DNA from 2 places in the Streptomyces sp. NPDC041205 genome. Region 2 is predicted to be linked to the other one. Evidence: predicted binding sites of a transcription regulator. Region 2 holds the regulator's gene; the other holds the start of a gene.
The links. Region 2 encodes HrcA, which represses chaperone genes, less so after heat shock. Its sites were predicted from a motif close to TTNGCACTCNGNNNNNCNGAGTGCNAA; they were not measured.
Positions count from the first base shown of each region.

Region 1: the regulator HrcA is predicted to act here: its motif matches at 3,656-3,682, upstream of groES (co-chaperone GroES).

Region 1 covers NZ_JBVIZH010000002.1:1,226,638-1,234,783, reverse strand. The annotation lists gene ACZ6BG_RS12410 (MFS transporter) at 1-279, shown strand, start outside; partial or broken gene ACZ6BG_RS12405 (sigma factor-like helix-turn-helix DNA-binding protein) at 435-1,028, shown strand; gene ACZ6BG_RS12400 (class I SAM-dependent methyltransferase) at 1,028-2,224, opposite strand; gene ACZ6BG_RS12395 (polysaccharide deacetylase family protein) at 2,307-3,269, shown strand; gene groES (co-chaperone GroES) at 3,828-4,136, shown strand; gene groL (chaperonin GroEL) at 4,275-5,903, shown strand; gene ACZ6BG_RS12380 (SDR family NAD(P)-dependent oxidoreductase) at 6,144-6,917, opposite strand; gene ACZ6BG_RS12375 (multicopper oxidase family protein) at 6,937-8,146, opposite strand, start outside.
Region 2 covers NZ_JBVIZH010000001.1:950,061-958,206, forward strand. The annotation lists gene ACZ6BG_RS04235 (nitronate monooxygenase) at 1-517, opposite strand, end outside; gene dnaJ (molecular chaperone DnaJ) at 629-1,768, opposite strand; gene hrcA (heat-inducible transcriptional repressor HrcA) at 1,769-2,785, opposite strand; gene ACZ6BG_RS04250 (MBL fold metallo-hydrolase) at 3,095-3,856, shown strand; gene ACZ6BG_RS04255 (DUF3097 domain-containing protein) at 3,880-4,698, shown strand; gene hemW (radical SAM family heme chaperone HemW) at 4,903-6,135, opposite strand; gene ACZ6BG_RS04265 (SpoIIE family protein phosphatase) at 6,400-8,146, opposite strand, start outside.

The DNA of each region.
Region 1 (8,146 bases), on a different contig from region 2:
ACGGTGGCGTCGAGTGCGACGGGGGCGGGGCCGGGGGCAGGTGCGGGTGCGGGGCCGGGGGCGCTCGCGGACGGGTACGCGGCGGCGTTCGGGGTGGCGGCGGGGCTGCTGGTGGCGGCGGCGCTGGCGACGGCGGTGCTGCACGGTCGGCGTGCGCGAGTGCCCTCGTCCGGGTCGCCGACACCCACGCGACCTGCGGAAACGTACACGCCCGAGAGAACTTCGAAGAATCTCGGCGAGGGTGTCGATCCGGGCGTCTCCCGTTCGACGCATCAGTGAGGGCGGGGAGATCTCCGAGCCCGACATCCCGGGGGTCGGCCCGCAGGCCTGACCGGCCCTCGTCCCGTCGTCCTGTCGCCCGGCTGCCGGGTGGTTCCTTCGCACGCTCCTTCGGGCGGTTCCTTTGCGGAGGTCTCGCGGGGGTGCTCTGACGTGTGGCCGTGGACCATGCGCCCGAGTGCCCCCGCCGCGCCGTCGAGGAAGACGTGGAGACCGTCTTCCGCACGGAGGCCCCGCGCGTCATCGCCGGTGTCGCGCGGATCGTACGAGACGTCGGCATCGCCGAGGTGCCGGCGCAGGACGCCCTCGTCGCCGCCCTGGGGCAGTGGCCGGAGTCCGGCGTGCCCGACAACCCGGGCGCCTGGCTCATGGCCGCCGCCAAGCACCGCGCCATCGACCTGGTACGCCGCCGGGAGCGCTACGCGCGCAAGCTCGCGGAGGTCGGCCGGGACCCGGAGGCCGCTCCGCCGCACCCCGACGAGATCCCGGAGCTCGTCAAGGACCCGGACGCCATCGACGACGACCTGCTGCGCCCCGTCTTCACCGCCTGCCACCCGGTGCTCTCCGCCGAGGCCCGTGTCGCCCTGACGCTCCGTCTGCTCGGCGGCCTCAGCACCGCCGAGATCGCCCGCGCGGTGCTCGCCCCCGAGGCGACCGTCGTCCAGCGCGTCGTCCGCGCGAAGCGCACCCTCGCCACCAGGAACGTGAACGTCCCCTTCGAAGTCCCCTACGGGCGCCCCCGCGAGGCCTACCCCGCCGGACGCCCCACCAGCATCGTGGGCGCGCCCCCGACCCGGGTGAGGAACACCGTGGCTGACCCAGGCCCCTGGGGCTTCACCTTGCGGCGGAGTTCCTCGGGCTCGACGGCCGACCCCCGCTTCTTGACGGTGAGGACGCCGACCCCCCGCTCCCGCAGCAATGCCTTCAACTTCTTGACGTTGAAGGGAAGTTGGTCGGTGATCTCGTAGGCGGTGGCGTAGGGCGTGGCGACGGCGGCGTCGGAGGTGACGTAGGCGATGGTCTCGTCGATGAGCCCACCGCCGACGCGGGAGGCGACCTCGGCGACGAGGTGGGCGCGGATGACGGCCCCGTCGGGTTCGTACAGGTAGCGCCCGACGGGCCGGACGTCCGGGTCGGGGAGCATCGTGGCGAGGGGGGAGGCGAGGGTGTCCCCGGCGGGCAGCAAGGTGGCCCGGTGCGAGCCGGGCACCCCGGCGCCGAACCACAGCACGGCCTCCTTCACGTCGCCCCCGTCCGAGATCCACTCGGCCTCGGCCTCGCCGGGCACGGCGTCGTGCGGGATGCCGGGGGCGATCTTGAGGGCGGCGCGGGGCGCCTTGCGGGCGGCCTCGACGGCCCAGGAGAGGGGCGGTGAGTAGGCCTCGGGGTCGAAGATCCGGCCACGCCCACCGCGCCGCGCGGGGTCGACGAACACGGCGTCGTAGGGGGAGGTGTCGATGTCGGTCACGTCCGCCTCGCGGACCTCGATGAGGTCGGCCAGGCCCAGTGCCTCCGCGTTGGCGCGGGCGACCGCACAGGTCAGCGGATCGCGGTCGACGGCGAGGACGGCGATCCCGGCGCGCGCGAGGGCGATGGCGTCGCCGCCGATGCCGCAGCAGAGGTCGGCGACGGAGCGTACGCCGAGATCCTGGAAGCGCCGCGCGCGGTACGCCGCCACGGACGTGCGCGTGGACTGCTCGACGCCGTTCGGCGTGTAGTACATGCGGGCGGCGTCCGCCGCGCCGAACTTCGCGACCGCCCGCTGCCGCAGCCGCGCCTGCGCGAGCGCGGCGGAGACCAGGTCGGCGGGGTGCTCGCGGCGCAGCCGGGTGGCCACCGCGAGCTCCTGGCTCGGTTCGACGTCGCGTACGGCGTCGAGGAGGGAGCGGCCCTCGTCGGTGCGGAGCGCGGCGAAGGAGGCAAGCGGATCGTTCACGTCGCCCATTGTGGGCCAGTCGGTGGAAGGTGCGCGTACGGCGGCGGTGTCGGCCCCGTGCAGGGCGCCTGAGCTGCGAGGATGCGGCGCCATGCGACTAGTACGACAAAACGAACAATTTGCTCAAGGGGGCAGTTGGGGCGGTGCGCGCGGTCGGCGCGGGCGCGCCCGCCTCGCCGCCCTGGCCGTCAGCGCCGCCGTCGTGACCACCGCGATCGCCTCCGGCTGTGCCGCCGACGGCGACGAGCGGGGCGGCTCCGGCGCGCACGGCCAGCAGCCGCGCCTCGGCCCGCCCGCCCAGGCGCTGCGGGACTACGCCGACGCGCTGCGCGCGAAGCAGGCCGCGCGGGCCGCGGCGGCGAAGCGCTGGGGGCTCGCGCAGGCCCCGCTGGCCGCGCCCCCCGCGCCCGCCGTCAAGCCCCGCATCACCACCCGCAAGGGCTTCGAGGTCGAGGGGCAGGCGCAGTTGCCGCCGGTGTTCACCACCGTCCCGACCAAGGACAAGGTCGTCTTCCTGACGATCGACGACGGCGCCGAGAAGGACCCGGCGTTCCTGCGGATGATGCGCGACCTGAAGATCCCGTACACCGCCTTCCTCAGCGACTACCTGGTCAAGGAGGACTACGGCTACTTCAAGCGGATGCAGCGGAACGGCGTCGTACTGAACAACCACACGCTCAACCACCGCTATCTGCCGGGTCTTTCCTACGAGGGGCAGCGGCGGGAGATCTGCGGGATGCAGGACACCATCCAGAAGCGGTACGGGAAGCGGCCCGAGTTGTTCCGGCCGCCGTACGGGAACTACAACCGCGACACCCTGCGCGCCGCCAAGTCCTGCGGCGTCAAGGCGGTGCCGCTGTGGGCCTCCGAGGGCTTCGCCCGGCACATGGAGTGGCGCGAGTGGGACAAGGATCTGCACCCGGGCGACATCATCCTCACGCACTTCCGCGGCCGTGAGGACTGGAAGGGCACGATGCCCGACATGGTCCGCACGGTGCTCAAGACGGTCACGGCCAAGGGGTACGCCGTGGCGCGGCTGGAGGACTACCTGTGAACCGGCCCGCGCGGGGCCGACCCGCGCGGGTCCGGGTGGCTCGGATCCGGGTGTCTCGGGTCCGGACGGCACGGGTCCGGATGGCGCGGGTCCGGATGGCGCGGGCCCGGATGGCTCGGGTCCGGGTGGCGGCGGTCGCGGCGGGGGTGCTCGCCCCCGTCCTGCTGCTGACCGGCTGCGCGCAGTCGGTCGACCCGATCGAGCGCCTCGGCCGGAAGGCGGCCGAGAAGATCCCGCGGAAGGTCCCGCGCAAGCTGCCGCAGGCGGAGCACCGGTGCGGGCCCGGGCCGCTCGGAACCCTGCGTCCGGGCGGGACGTTGTCCGAAGGCGTGAGCCCGGGTTTCGGCCCGGGCGCTCCGCCCCGACCACCCGTAACACCGCCTGCATTGGCACTCCGCTTGACCGAGTGCTAATCGTCGTCCTAGTCTCGGGCCTGGCACTCCCCACTGGAGAGTGCCAACAGCGACGGGCAGGTCCGGCACCCGCGACGACGGATCCACCTGGTCGCCACCTCAGATCAGTTAACCCCGCGAGATCTCCGAAGGGGGAGGTCGGATCGTGACGACCGCCAGCTCCAAGGTTGCCATCAAGCCGCTTGAGGACCGCATCGTGGTCCAGCCGCTCGACGCCGAGCAGACCACGGCCTCTGGCCTGGTCATCCCGGACACCGCGAAGGAGAAGCCCCAGGAGGGGGCTGTCCTCGCCGTGGGCCCGGGCCGCTTCGAGAACGGCGAGCGCCTGCCGCTCGACGTGAAGGTCGGCGACGTCGTGCTCTACAGCAAGTACGGCGGCACCGAGGTGAAGTACAACGGCGACGAGTACCTCGTCCTCTCGGCCCGCGACGTGCTCGCGATCATCGAGAAGTAGTCGAGAGCCAATCGTCTCTGCTGCACCTGCTTCACCTGCAGATTTGCTTGCGCTGCGCCCCTGGTCACCCCGCTGATTGCCGGGCGGCGAGGGGCGCGGCTCGTTCACCCGAGTTTTCGAGAGGGCTGAAACGCTCCCATGGCGAAGATCCTGAAGTTCGACGAGGACGCCCGTCGCGCCCTCGAGCGCGGCGTCAACAAGCTTGCCGACACGGTCAAGGTGACGATCGGCCCCAAGGGCCGCAACGTCGTCATCGACAAGAAGTTCGGCGCTCCCACCATCACCAACGACGGCGTCACCATCGCCCGTGAGGTCGAGGTCGAGGACCCGTACGAGAACCTCGGCGCCCAGCTCGTGAAGGAGGTGGCGACCAAGACCAACGACATCGCTGGTGACGGCACCACCACCGCCACCGTGCTGGCCCAGGCCCTGGTCAAGGAGGGCCTGCGCAACGTCGCCGCCGGTGCTTCCCCGGCCGCCCTGAAGAAGGGCATCGACGCCGCGGTCAAGGCCGTCTCCGACGACCTGCTCGCCACCGCCCGTCCGATCGACGACAAGTCCGACATCGCCGCCGTGGCCGGGCTCTCCGCCCAGGACACGCAGGTCGGCGAGCTCATCGCCGAGGCGATGGACAAGGTCGGCAAGGACGGTGTCATCACCGTCGAGGAGTCCAACACCTTCGGTCTGGAGCTGGACTTCACCGAGGGCATGGCCTTCGACAAGGGCTACCTGTCGCCGTACATGGTGTCCGACCAGGAGCGTATGGAGGCCGTCCTCGACGACCCGTACATCCTGATCCACCAGGGCAAGATCTCCTCCATCCAGGACCTGCTCCCGCTCCTGGAGAAGGTCATCCAGGCCGGTTCCTCCAAGCCGCTCCTGATCATCGCCGAGGACGTCGAGGGCGAGGCCCTTTCGACCCTGGTCGTGAACAAGATCCGCGGCACCTTCAACGCCGTCGCGGTGAAGGCCCCCGGCTTCGGCGACCGCCGCAAGGCGATGCTCGGCGACATGGCCACCCTCACGGGCGGCACCGTCATCGCCGAGGAGGTCGGCCTCAAGCTCGACCAGGTCGGTCTCGACGTGCTCGGCTCCGCCCGCCGCGTCACCATCACCAAGGACGACACGACCATCGTCGACGGCGGCGGCAACTCCGCTGACGTCGAGGGCCGCGTCGCCCAGATCAAGGCCGAGATCGAGGCCACGGACTCCGACTGGGACCGCGAGAAGCTCCAGGAGCGCCTCGCGAAGCTGGCCGGCGGCGTGTGCGTCATCAAGGTCGGCGCCGCCACCGAGGTGGAGCTGAAGGAGAAGAAGCACCGTCTGGAGGACGCCATCTCCGCGACCCGCGCCGCGGTCGAGGAGGGCATCGTCTCCGGTGGTGGCTCCGCGCTCGTCCACGCCGCCAAGGTCCTCGAGGGCAACCTCGACCTGACCGGCGACGAGGCCACCGGTGTCGCGGTCGTGCGCCGCGCCGTCGTCGAGCCGCTGCGCTGGATCGCCGAGAACGCCGGCCTCGAGGGCTACGTCATCACCACCAAGGTGGCGGAGCTGGACAAGGGCTTCGGCTTCAACGCCGCGACCGGCGAGTACGTCGACCTGGTCAAGGCCGGCGTCATCGACCCGGTCAAGGTGACGCGCTCCGCCCTGGAGAACGCCGCCTCCATCGCCTCCCTGCTGCTCACGACCGAGACCCTGGTCGTCGAGAAGCCGGCCGAGGAAGAGGCTGAGGCCGGTCACGGCCACGGTCACGGTCACTCGCACTGAGCGATGCGCTCTTCGCGGTAGCCGACTTTGGCGCCGTCCGAGGTCCGGCACCCCGTCGCGGGGTGCCGGACCTCGGTGTTTTCGGCTCCGCGTCTGCCGAGGTCGCTATTGGTTCCGCGTCCGCCGGGGGCGCTTTTTCGGCTTCGCGTCTGCCGGGTTTTGTGGTGTGCCGAGTGCGGGTCGTGGTCCGTCCTCGCGCAGTTCCCCGCGCCCCTTCGGGGGCTCTTCCTCGGGGTGTTGCTACTTCGGGCCGTACTTTCTGCCCGTCCTCGATGTCACTCCGCCAAGCAGTGCCCTCGGTGTCACCTTCACCACGCCCATCAGGGTCTTGTAGCGCGGGTCCGGGATGGACAGGGACTTGCCTCGGGCCAGGTCGGCGAGGGCCGCGGCCACCAGCTTGTCGGCGTCGAGCCACATCCACTTGGGGATGTTGTCCGTGCCCATGCCCGCCCGCTCGTGGAACTCCGTGCGGACGAACCCGGGGCACAGCGCCATCAGCCGCACCCCCGTGCCCGCCAGGTCCCGCGCCGCGCCCTGCGTGAACTGCACGACCCACGCCTTGGACGCGCCGTACGTCCCGCGCGGCACGAACGCCGCCACCGACGCGACGTTGACGACCCCGCCCCGGCCCCGCTCCCGCATCGCGCCCGTCGCCGCCGACGTCAGCCGGAGCACGGCCTCGCAGTGCACCTTCAGCATCGCCAGCTCGTCGGCGAGCGACACCTCCAAGTAGCGGCCCTTGTTGCCGAATCCGGCGTTGTTGACCAGCAGGTCGACTCCGTCTCGGCGACGGGCGAGCCGCTCCTCGACGGCCGTGATGCCGTCCTCCGTGGCGAGGTCGGCGGTCAGGACCTCCGCCTCGATGCCGTGCCGGTCGTGCAGCTCGGTCGCCTGCTCGCGCAGCCGCTTCGTGTCGCGCGCCACCAGGACCAGGTTGTGCCCGTCACCGGCGAGCCGCCGCGCGAAGGCGGCGCCGATACCGGCGGTCGATCCCGTAATCAGAGCCGTAGTCATGGACCAAGGCTAGTGAGCCTCAGTGCCCGCTGTGTCGTCCGGACGGCTTGCCCGCCTTCTGGCCCTTCTCGACCACCACGAACTGCCCCATCATTCCTCCGTCCTCGTGGCTCAGCAGATGGCAGTGGTACATGTACGGCGTCCTGGGGTCGGCCGGGCCCTCGAAGCGCAGGGCCAGCTTCATGGTCGTGCCGTTCGGGATGAACACCGTGTCCTTGGGGCCGCGCAGCTCGGGCGGCGGCGTGTCGCCGTTCACCTCCAGGACCCGGAACTGCACGTCGTGCACGTGGAAGTTGTGCGGCATGCCGTTGTTGTTGCGCACGGTCCAGGTCTCGGTCGCGCCGCGCGTGACCACCTCGTCGATCCGGTCCATCCGCATCGCCCGGCCGTTGATCCCGGACCTCTTCAGGTCGAAGAACCGCGCCCGGCTCGCCCCCGCGCCGTCCGGCACCTCCAACTCGCCCAGCTCCGAGGGCAGCGCGGGCGAGGGACGCAGCCGCTTCGCCGCCCGCAGCTGGAGCACGTCGAAGGAGTCGTCGCCCCCGCTGAACCGCTGCTGCCAGGCACCCCCGTAGTTGTCCTGCGGGAAGCTCCGCAGCACGGTCCTCTCGCCGGGCCGCATCCGCACCACGATCTCGGCGCGCTCACCCGGCGACAGCTGTATCCGCTCCATCCGCGCCGGCCGCTCCAGGGCGCCGCCGTCCGTGCCGACCAGGGAGAAGGCGCGGTCGTCCGGGAAGCCGAAGTCGTACGTACGCGCCGTCGAGGCGTTCAGGAGCCGCAGGCGTATGAGTTCGTCGCCCACCTCCTGGTACGGCTGGAGGGTGCCGTTGACCATGGTCCGGTCGCCGAGGAAGCCGACATCGCGCATCATCCTGTGGCCGTGGTCGAGCTTCGCGCCGTCGAACTTCACGTCCTGGACGATCACCGGCAGGTCGTCGACGCCGTACTTCTTCGGCAGCGCGAGGCGTTCACCGCGCTTGTCGTCGAGGAGGAACAGGCCCGCGAGGCCGCGCTGCACGTGCTTCTCCGTCGCGCCGTGCGGATGCGGGTGGTACCAGAGCGTGGCCGCGGGCTGGTCCACCTTCCAGTGCGGGCTCCAGCTGCCGCCGGGCCGGATCATCTGGTGCGGGCCGCCGTCCATCTTCGCGGGCAGGTGCATGCCGTGCCAGTGGACGGTCGATGCTTCGTCAAGGCCGTTGCGTATCCGCACGCGGACCTTCTCGCCG
Region 2 (8,146 bases):
GGGCCTCCTCGGGCGTGGTGACGGTGACGACCGTACGGGTGCCGACGCGGTCGAAGGCCTGCACGACCTCCCGGGTCGGGCAGCCGAAGGTGAACGACACCAGCGGCACCGGGTCGTCGAGGAGGATCGCGAGCTTCGCGTCGTAGCCGTCGTCGCGCTTGCCCTCGGGGTCGCCGAGCTGCGTCTCGTACCAGGTGGCCTCGCCCGCGAGCTGGTTGCGGTAGACCTCCACGGCGGCATCGAGGGGCGCGGCGCCAGCCGCTCCGGTGGAGCCGGGGCCTGCACCGGGGTACTCGGGCTGCGGCATGAACAGGTTCACCCCGAACGGCCGCGCCGTCAGGCCCCTGACCTGCTTGATCTCCTGGTACATCCCGTCGGCGGTCTTGTACCCGGCGGCCAGGCAGCCGAGCCCCCCGGCCTCGGCGACAGCCGCCGCGAGCTGCGGGGTGGACCCGCCGCCCGCCATCGGGGCCTGCACGATCGGATAGCGACAGAGATCGGTGAACGCGGAGGACATACCGGCATCGTGCCACGTCCGGCGGGGGCGCCTTGTCCGGGGTCCGGGTGCGGACGCGCGTCGGCCCGGGGTGGGCGTGGATTCCACGCCCGCCCCGGGCCGGTCACAGCGCTAGCGTCCGTTGAACGCGTCCTTCAGGCGCGAGAACAACCCCTGCTGCCCCGGCTGGAACTGCCCCGTGGGCCGCTCCTCGCCGCGCAGTTGCGCGAGCTCCCGCAGCAGCCGCTCCTGCTCGGGGTCGAGCTTGGAGGGCGTGAGCACCTCGACGTGCACGATGAGGTCACCGCGCCCCCCGCCCCGCAGGTGGGTGACGCCCCGCCCGTGCAGGGGGATCGACTGCCCGGACTGCGTGCCGGGCCGGATGTCGACCTCCTCCATGCCGTCCAGCGTCTCCAGCGGCACCTTCGTGCCGAGCGCGGCCGCCGTCATCGGCAGCGTGACGGTGCAGTGCAGATCGTCCCCACGCCGCTGGAAGACGGCGTGCGGCAGCTCGTGGATCTCCACGTACAGGTCACCGGCGGGACCGCCGCCGGGCCCGACCTCGCCCTCACCGGCGAGCTGGATCCGGGTGCCGTTGTCGACACCGGCCGGGATCTTCACGGTGAGCGTGCGGCGGGACCGGATCCGTCCGTCGCCCGCGCACTCGGGGCACGGCGTCGGCACGACGGTCCCGAAGCCCTGGCACTGCGGGCAGGGCCGCGAGGTCATGACCTGGCCGAGGAAGGACCGGGTGACCTGGGACACCTCGCCGCGGCCGCGGCACATGTCGCAGGTCTGCGCGGAGGTGCCGGGCGCGGCCCCTTCGCCGGAACACGTCGTACAGACGACGGCCGTGTCGACCTGGATGTCCTTCGTGGTGCCGAAGGCGGCCTCTTCGAGGTCGATCTCCAGGCGGATCATGGCGTCCTGGCCGCGCCGGGTGCGCGAACGCGGCCCGCGCTGCGACGCCGTACCGAAGAACGCGTCCATGATGTCGGAGAAGTTGCCGAAGCCACCCGCTCCGAAGCCGCCCGCGCCACCGGCGCCACCGGCCTGGGACAGCGGGTCCCCGCCGAGGTCGTAGACCTGCTTCTTCTGCGGGTCCGACAACACCTCGTACGCGGCGTTGATCTCCTTGAAGCGCTCTTGCGTCTTCGGGTCAGGATTGACGTCCGGGTGCAGCTCGCGTGCGAGCCGCCGGAAGGCCTTCTTGATGTCGTCCTGGGAAGCGTCGCGGCGCACGCCTAGTACGGCGTAGTAGTCCGTGGCCACTTACGACTCCGCCAGGATCTGTCCGACGTAACGTGCCACTGCGCGTACTGCTCCCATCGTTCCCGGATAGTCCATGCGGGTCGGTCCGACCACGCCCAGCTTGGCCACTGCCTCGCTCCCCGAACCGTAGCCGACGGAGACCACCGACGTGGAGCTGAGCCCCTCATGGGCGTTCTCGTGCCCGATCTTGACGGTCATGCCCGAATCCGTCGCCTCACCAAGCAACTTGAGGAGGACGACCTGTTCCTCCAGGGCCTCGAGGACCGGCCTGATGGTGAGGGGAAAGTCATGTCCGAAGCGGGTGAGATTGGCGGTGCCGCCGATCATCAGCCGCTCCTCGGTCTCCTCCACCAGCGTTTCGAGGAGGGTGGACAGGACCGTGGTCACCGTCCCCCGGTCGTCCTTGTCGAAGGATTCGGCCAGGTCCTGCACCAGCTGCGGCACGTCCGAGAAGCGGCGGCCCGCGACCCGGCTGTTGAGCCGCGCCCGCAGATCCGCGAGGGACGTCTCCCCGAACGGCGCCGGGCAGTCGATCATGCGCTGCTCGACCCGCCCGGTGTCGGTGATGAGGACCAGCATCAGGCGGGCCGGGGCCAGCGAGAGCAGTTCCACGTGCCGCACCGTGGAGCGGGTCAGCGACGGATACTGCACCACCGCGACCTGCCGGGTCAGCTGCGCGAGCAGCCGCACCGTGCGCCCGACGACGTCGTCCAGGTCGACCGCGCCGTCCAGGAAGTTCTGGATCGCGCGCCGCTCCGGCGCCGTCATCGGCTTGACGCCCGCGAGCCGGTCCACGAACAGGCGGTACCCCTTGTCGGTCGGGATGCGCCCGGCGCTGGTGTGCGGCTGGGCGATGAACCCTTCCTCCTCCAGGGCGGCCATGTCGTTGCGGACCGTGGCCGGGGAGACGCCGAGGTGGTGGCGTTCGGTGAGCGCCTTGGAGCCGACGGGCTCCTCCGTGCCCACGTAGTCGTGGACGATGGCGCGCAGCACTTCCAGCCTGCGTTCACTGAGCATCGCGCACCTCCAGCTGCCGTCCCTCGTCCCGAGCCCCCGGTGGTGGCCCCTCGCCCTGGCACTCACCCCGGGCGAGTGCCAGCCTTCACCGAGTCAGTGTACGGCCGGTGGGTACAGGCCCGGCAAGGGCCGACCTCGTTGTCATGCCGACGGGTGCCGCCCTTGTCCTGCCTTGTCACGCCGACGGACGCCGCCGCTGTCGCCCCAGGTCCCGCGGACGGGTGCCGCCGCCGTGCCACGCCGCGCCGACGGGTGCCGCCGCCCGCCCCCGTCCTGCCCCCGCGCCCCGGCGGCGCTAGCGTCACCCCCATGGACACGGTCACGCCCTCCCCCGCCCCCGCCCCGGCCTGGGAGGAGGCGGGCTGGGAACGGCTCGCCGCGCGCGTGGGGCGGTGCAGGCTGCCCGTGTGGGACTGCACGGCCGGGCTCGTCGTCGGCACCGGCGCCGCCCTCATGATCGAGGCCGGGTCCAGCCTGCGCGAGGGCTCCCGGCTGCGCGCCGACGCCCGGCGGCTGCTCGGCGGCGACCGGCGTGTGACCCATCTCGCCCTCACCCACCCCCACTTCGACCATGTGCTCGGCGCCGCCGCGTTCGCGGGCGTCGAGGTGTTCGGCGCCGTCGGCCTCGACACCGTCCTGGAGCACGACCGCGACGGCCTGCGCGCCGACGCCGTCGCCCAGGGCCTCGACCCGGCCGCCGCGGCCGAGGCCGCCGACCTCCTCGTCCACCCCCGCCACCTGGTGTGCGGGGAGTGGACCCTGGACCTCGGCGGGCTCCAGGTGCTGCTCGCCAACGTCGGCCCCGGGCACACCGGCCACGACCTCGCCGTCCTCGTGCCCGGCGGCCCGGGCGAGCCCGAGGTCGTCTTCTGCGGCGATCTGGTCGAGGAGTCCGGCGAACCGCAGGCCGGCCCGGACGCGGCCCCCCGGCACTGGCCCGCCGCCCTCGACCGGCTCCTCGACCTCGGCGGCGAGGACGCGGTGTACGTGCCCGGGCACGGGGCCGTCGTCGACGCCGCTTTCGTACGCCGCCAACGCGACGAGCTGGCCCGGCGGTTCGGTGTCGCCTGACGGCATGCCATAACGTCTGGCCCATGCGCAGCTACCACCCGGACCTGACCCCGCCCTGGAAGAAGCCGGCCGCCGTCCCCGAGGTGCCCGCCGAGGCCGACCTGGTCGTGGAGGAGGTCACCACGGGCTTCTGCGGCGCGGTGATCCGCTGCGAGAAGACGGCCGAGGGGCCGACGGTGACCCTGGAGGACCGCTTCGGCAAGCACCGCGTGTTCCCGATGGCGCCGCGCGGCTTCCTCCTGGAGGGCAGGGTGGTCACGCTGGTCCGGCCGACGGCGACCGCCGCACCCCGGCAGCCCGCACGCACCGCCTCCGGCTCGCTGGCCGTGCCGGGGGCGCGGGCGCGGGTGGCCAGGGCGGGGCGGATCTATGTGGAGGGGCGGCACGACGCCGAGCTCGTCGAGAAGGTCTGGGGCGACGACCTGCGCATCGAGGGGGTCGTCGTCGAGTACCTGGAGGGCATCGACGACCTGCCCGCCATCGTCGCCGAGTTCGCCCCCGACGCCGACGCCCGCCTCGGCATCCTCGTCGACCACCTGGTCCCCGGCTCCAAGGAGTCCCGGATCGCCGCGTCCGTCAGCAGCGACCACGCCCTGATCGTCGGCCATCCCTACATCGACGTGTGGGAGGCCGTGAAGCCGTCCTCCCTCGGCATCAGGGCCTGGCCCCGTGTCCCCCACGGCCAGGACTGGAAGACAGGCGTGTGCCACGCCCTCGGCTGGCCCCCCAACACCGGCGCGGCCTGGCAGCACATCCTGCGCTCGGTCCACAGCTACAAGGACCTGGAGCCCGCGCTCCTGGGCAGGGTCGAGGAGCTGATCGATTTCGTGACGGCTCCATAGCCGGACCCCTGTCAGGCGCAGGACGAGGAGACATCAGCCCCTGCCAGACGCCGGACGAGGAGACATCAGCCCCTGCCAGACGCCGGACGAGGAGGCATCAGCCCCTGCCAGGCGCCGGACGAGGAGGCATCAGCCCGTCCGGCGCTTGAGGACGAGGCGCGAAGCGCCGACGGGGGGACAGGGGCGCAGCCCCATACAGAACGCTCAGTCGACCAGATCCCGCACGACGGCGTCGGCAAGCAACCGCCCCCGCAGGGTGAGGACGGCCCGCCCTGCCGCGAAGGGGCCGGCCTCCAGCAACCCGTCGGCCAGCGCCCGCCGGGCCGCGGCAAGCCCGGCCTCCTTCAGGAGCCCCAACGGGCACCCCTCAAGCAGCCGCAGCTCAAGCAGCACCCGCTCGACCCGCCGGTCCTCGTCCGAGAGAACCTCCCGCCCGGCCCCGGGCGACCGACCCCCCGCGAGCGCGGCGGCATACGCCCCGGGATGCTTCACGTTCCACCACCGCACACCCCCCACATGGCTGTGGGCCCCCGGCCCGGCCCCCCACCAGTCGGCGCCCCGCCAGTACAACTCGTTGTGCAGACACCGCCCCGCCTCGGACGTGGCCCAGTTCGACACCTCGTACCAGTCGAACCCGGCGCCGCCGAGGACCTCGTCCGCGATCAGATACCGGTCCGCGTGCACGTCGTCGTCGGTCATGGGCACCTCTCCGCGCCGGATCCGCCGGGCGAGCTGCGTGCCCTCCTCGACGATCAGCGCGTACGCCGACACATGGTCGGGCCCGGCCCCGATGGCGGCGTCCAGAGAGGCCCGCCAGTCGTCATCGGTCTCCCCGGGGGTGCCGTAAATGAGATCGAGGTTGACGTGCTCGAAGCCCGCGGCGCGCGCCTCGGCGACGCAGGCCTCGGGCCGCCCGGGCGTGTGCGTACGGTCGAGGATCTTCAGGACGTGCTGCTTGGCGCTCTGCATGCCGAAGGAGACCCGGTTGAAGCCGCCTTCGCGCAGGGCGCTCAGATAGGCCGGGTCGACGGACTCCGGGTTGGCCTCCGTGGTGATCTCCGCGTCGTCGGCGAGCCCGAACTCGTCGCGTACGGCGGCGAGCATCCGTACGAGATCTTCGGCGGCGAGCAGCGTGGGCGTACCGCCGCCGACGAACACGGTCCGGACGGGGCGCGGGTCGTCGCCGAGGACCTTGCGGGCGAGGCGGACCTCGTCGACGAGGGTGTCGGCGTAGTTGTCGCGGGAGGCGAGGACGCCGCCGCTGCCGCGCAGCTCGGTGGCGGTGTAGGTGTTGAAGTCGCAGTAGCCGCAGCGGGTCGCGCAGTACGGCACGTGCAGGTAGAACCCGAGCGGCCGCTCACCCGCTCCGAGCAGGGCGGAGGCGGGCAGCGCCCCGTCCTCGGGCATGGGCTCACCATCGGGCAGTACGGAAGGCATGTCTGCCATTGTCCCGGACGCCCCGAGGTCTCGACGCACCTCCGCCGCTCACAGCCCCTCCGGCGCCAGCCACCCCGGACACCCCGGGGCCTCGGCACACCCCCGCCACTCACAGCCCCTCCGGCGCCAGCCACCCCGGACACCCCGAGCCCTCGGCGCCCCGCCACCTACAGCCCCTCCGGCGTTTGAGGAGCGGGGTCCGGGGCGGAGCCCCGGTTTCGGGAAAGGGGTGGGCCTGGGGCGCCCCGCGAAGGCCCCCGCCCCTCACTCCGCCTTCAGCACCAGCAACGCCAGATCATCGTCCGGCGGCCGCTGGGAGAACTCGTGCACCAGACGGCGGATGCGCTCGGCGACGAGCCCCGCGTCCAGGCCCGCGCAGCCCGCCAGCGCCTTGGCGAGCCCGTCGCCGTCGTCGAAGAGGTGCAGCCCGGAGCGCCGCTCCGTGACCCCGTCGGTGACGCACAGCAGCGTGTCACCGGTGCGCAGCTCGAAGGTGGTGCTGGTGTACGTCTCGTCGTCGACGACCCCGAGCAGCATCTGCGGCGCGGCCACGGGCCGCACCTGCCCGTCGGCGCCGAGCACCAGCGGCAGCGGATGCCCGGCGCACGCCACGGTGCACCGCACGCCGCCCTCGAAGGGCACCAGCTCGCCGTAGAGGAGGGACAGGAAGCGGGAGGTGGGGCCGTCGGTGGGCTCGTCCTGGCCGCCGGCGAGGGCGAGGACGGCCGCGGCGGCGTCGGCGGCCTCCGTGGCGTCGTCGAGGAGGAGCTGGTTGAGGCGGTCGAGGACCTCCGCGACCTGGTAGCCCTCGCGGGCGAGCAGCCGCAGCCAGGGCCGGGCGAGCCCGATGACGACGGCCGCCTCCGGCCCTTTGCCCTGGACGTCGCCGAGGGCGAAGCACCAGCGGCCGTGCCCGGCGGGAAACACGTCGTAGAAGTCACCGCCCGGCCCGCCCTGCTCCCGGGGCTCGTACACGACGCTGCTCTCCACGCCGGGGATCTCCGCGACGGCGCTCGGAAGCAGGCCGCGCTGGAGGACCTGGCTGATGGTGGCCTGGCGCTGGTAGCGGCGGGCGGCGCTGATGGCGAGCGCGACGCGGCGGCTGAAGTCCTCGACGAGCCCGGTGGCCTCGTCCGGGAAGCGCACGAGGCCGGCCCGTCCGATCACCAAGGTGCCGAGCTTCCGGCCGCCCGCCACCAGGCGGTACGCCAGCGCCGCGCCGCCCGACTCCCCGCCGCCCAGGGCGTCCCCGGGCCACAGCACGGCCACCGCGCCGGAGCCCACCGCCTCGGTCAGCCGCGGCGGCTCCTTCTCCAGGAGCCTCCGCAGCTCCTCTATGCGCTGTTCGCTGGTGTGCCAGACCCGCGCGAGGCGGGTGCCGGGGGCGCGGCCTTCGGCGGTGCGCCCGGGGCCCTCGGCCTCGTCGTCGAGCCAGACCGCGCACCAGTCCGCGAGGCGCGGTACGAGCAGCTGCCCGGCGAGCGCCGCGACCAGGTTCTCGTCGAACTGTCCGGCGAGCAGGTCGGAGGCCTCGGCGAGGAAGGTGAGCGCGCCGCGGTTGATCCACTCGGTTTCGTGGGTGGGTCTTCTGGACAGCGGCGCGAGGATCTCGGCGGAGCGCAGGCCGCGGTGCCGGACCTGTTCACCGGCGTACGTCTCGATCTCCTGCATGAGGGGGAGCCCTTCGACGGGCAGCCGGGCCCAGACCGTCTTGGCGCCGGAGCGGTAGGTGATGCCCCAGGACTCGGAGAGGGTGGCGACGAGCTGCAGGCCGCGGCCGTACTCGGGGGTGCCGGGCTGCGGGCCGCGGGGCTCGCCGCGCACGGCGCGCGCCGGGTGGTGGTCGGACACCTCGATGACCAGGGCGTCGGCGCTCTCGCCCGCGTCGCCCTCGTCGAAACGGCACAGGACGTCGACGGCGGTGCCCGCGTGCACGACGGCGTTCGTCACCAACTCGCTGACCAGCAGCACCGAGTCGTCGGCGAGCCGGTCGGTGACGCCGGTCGCGGCG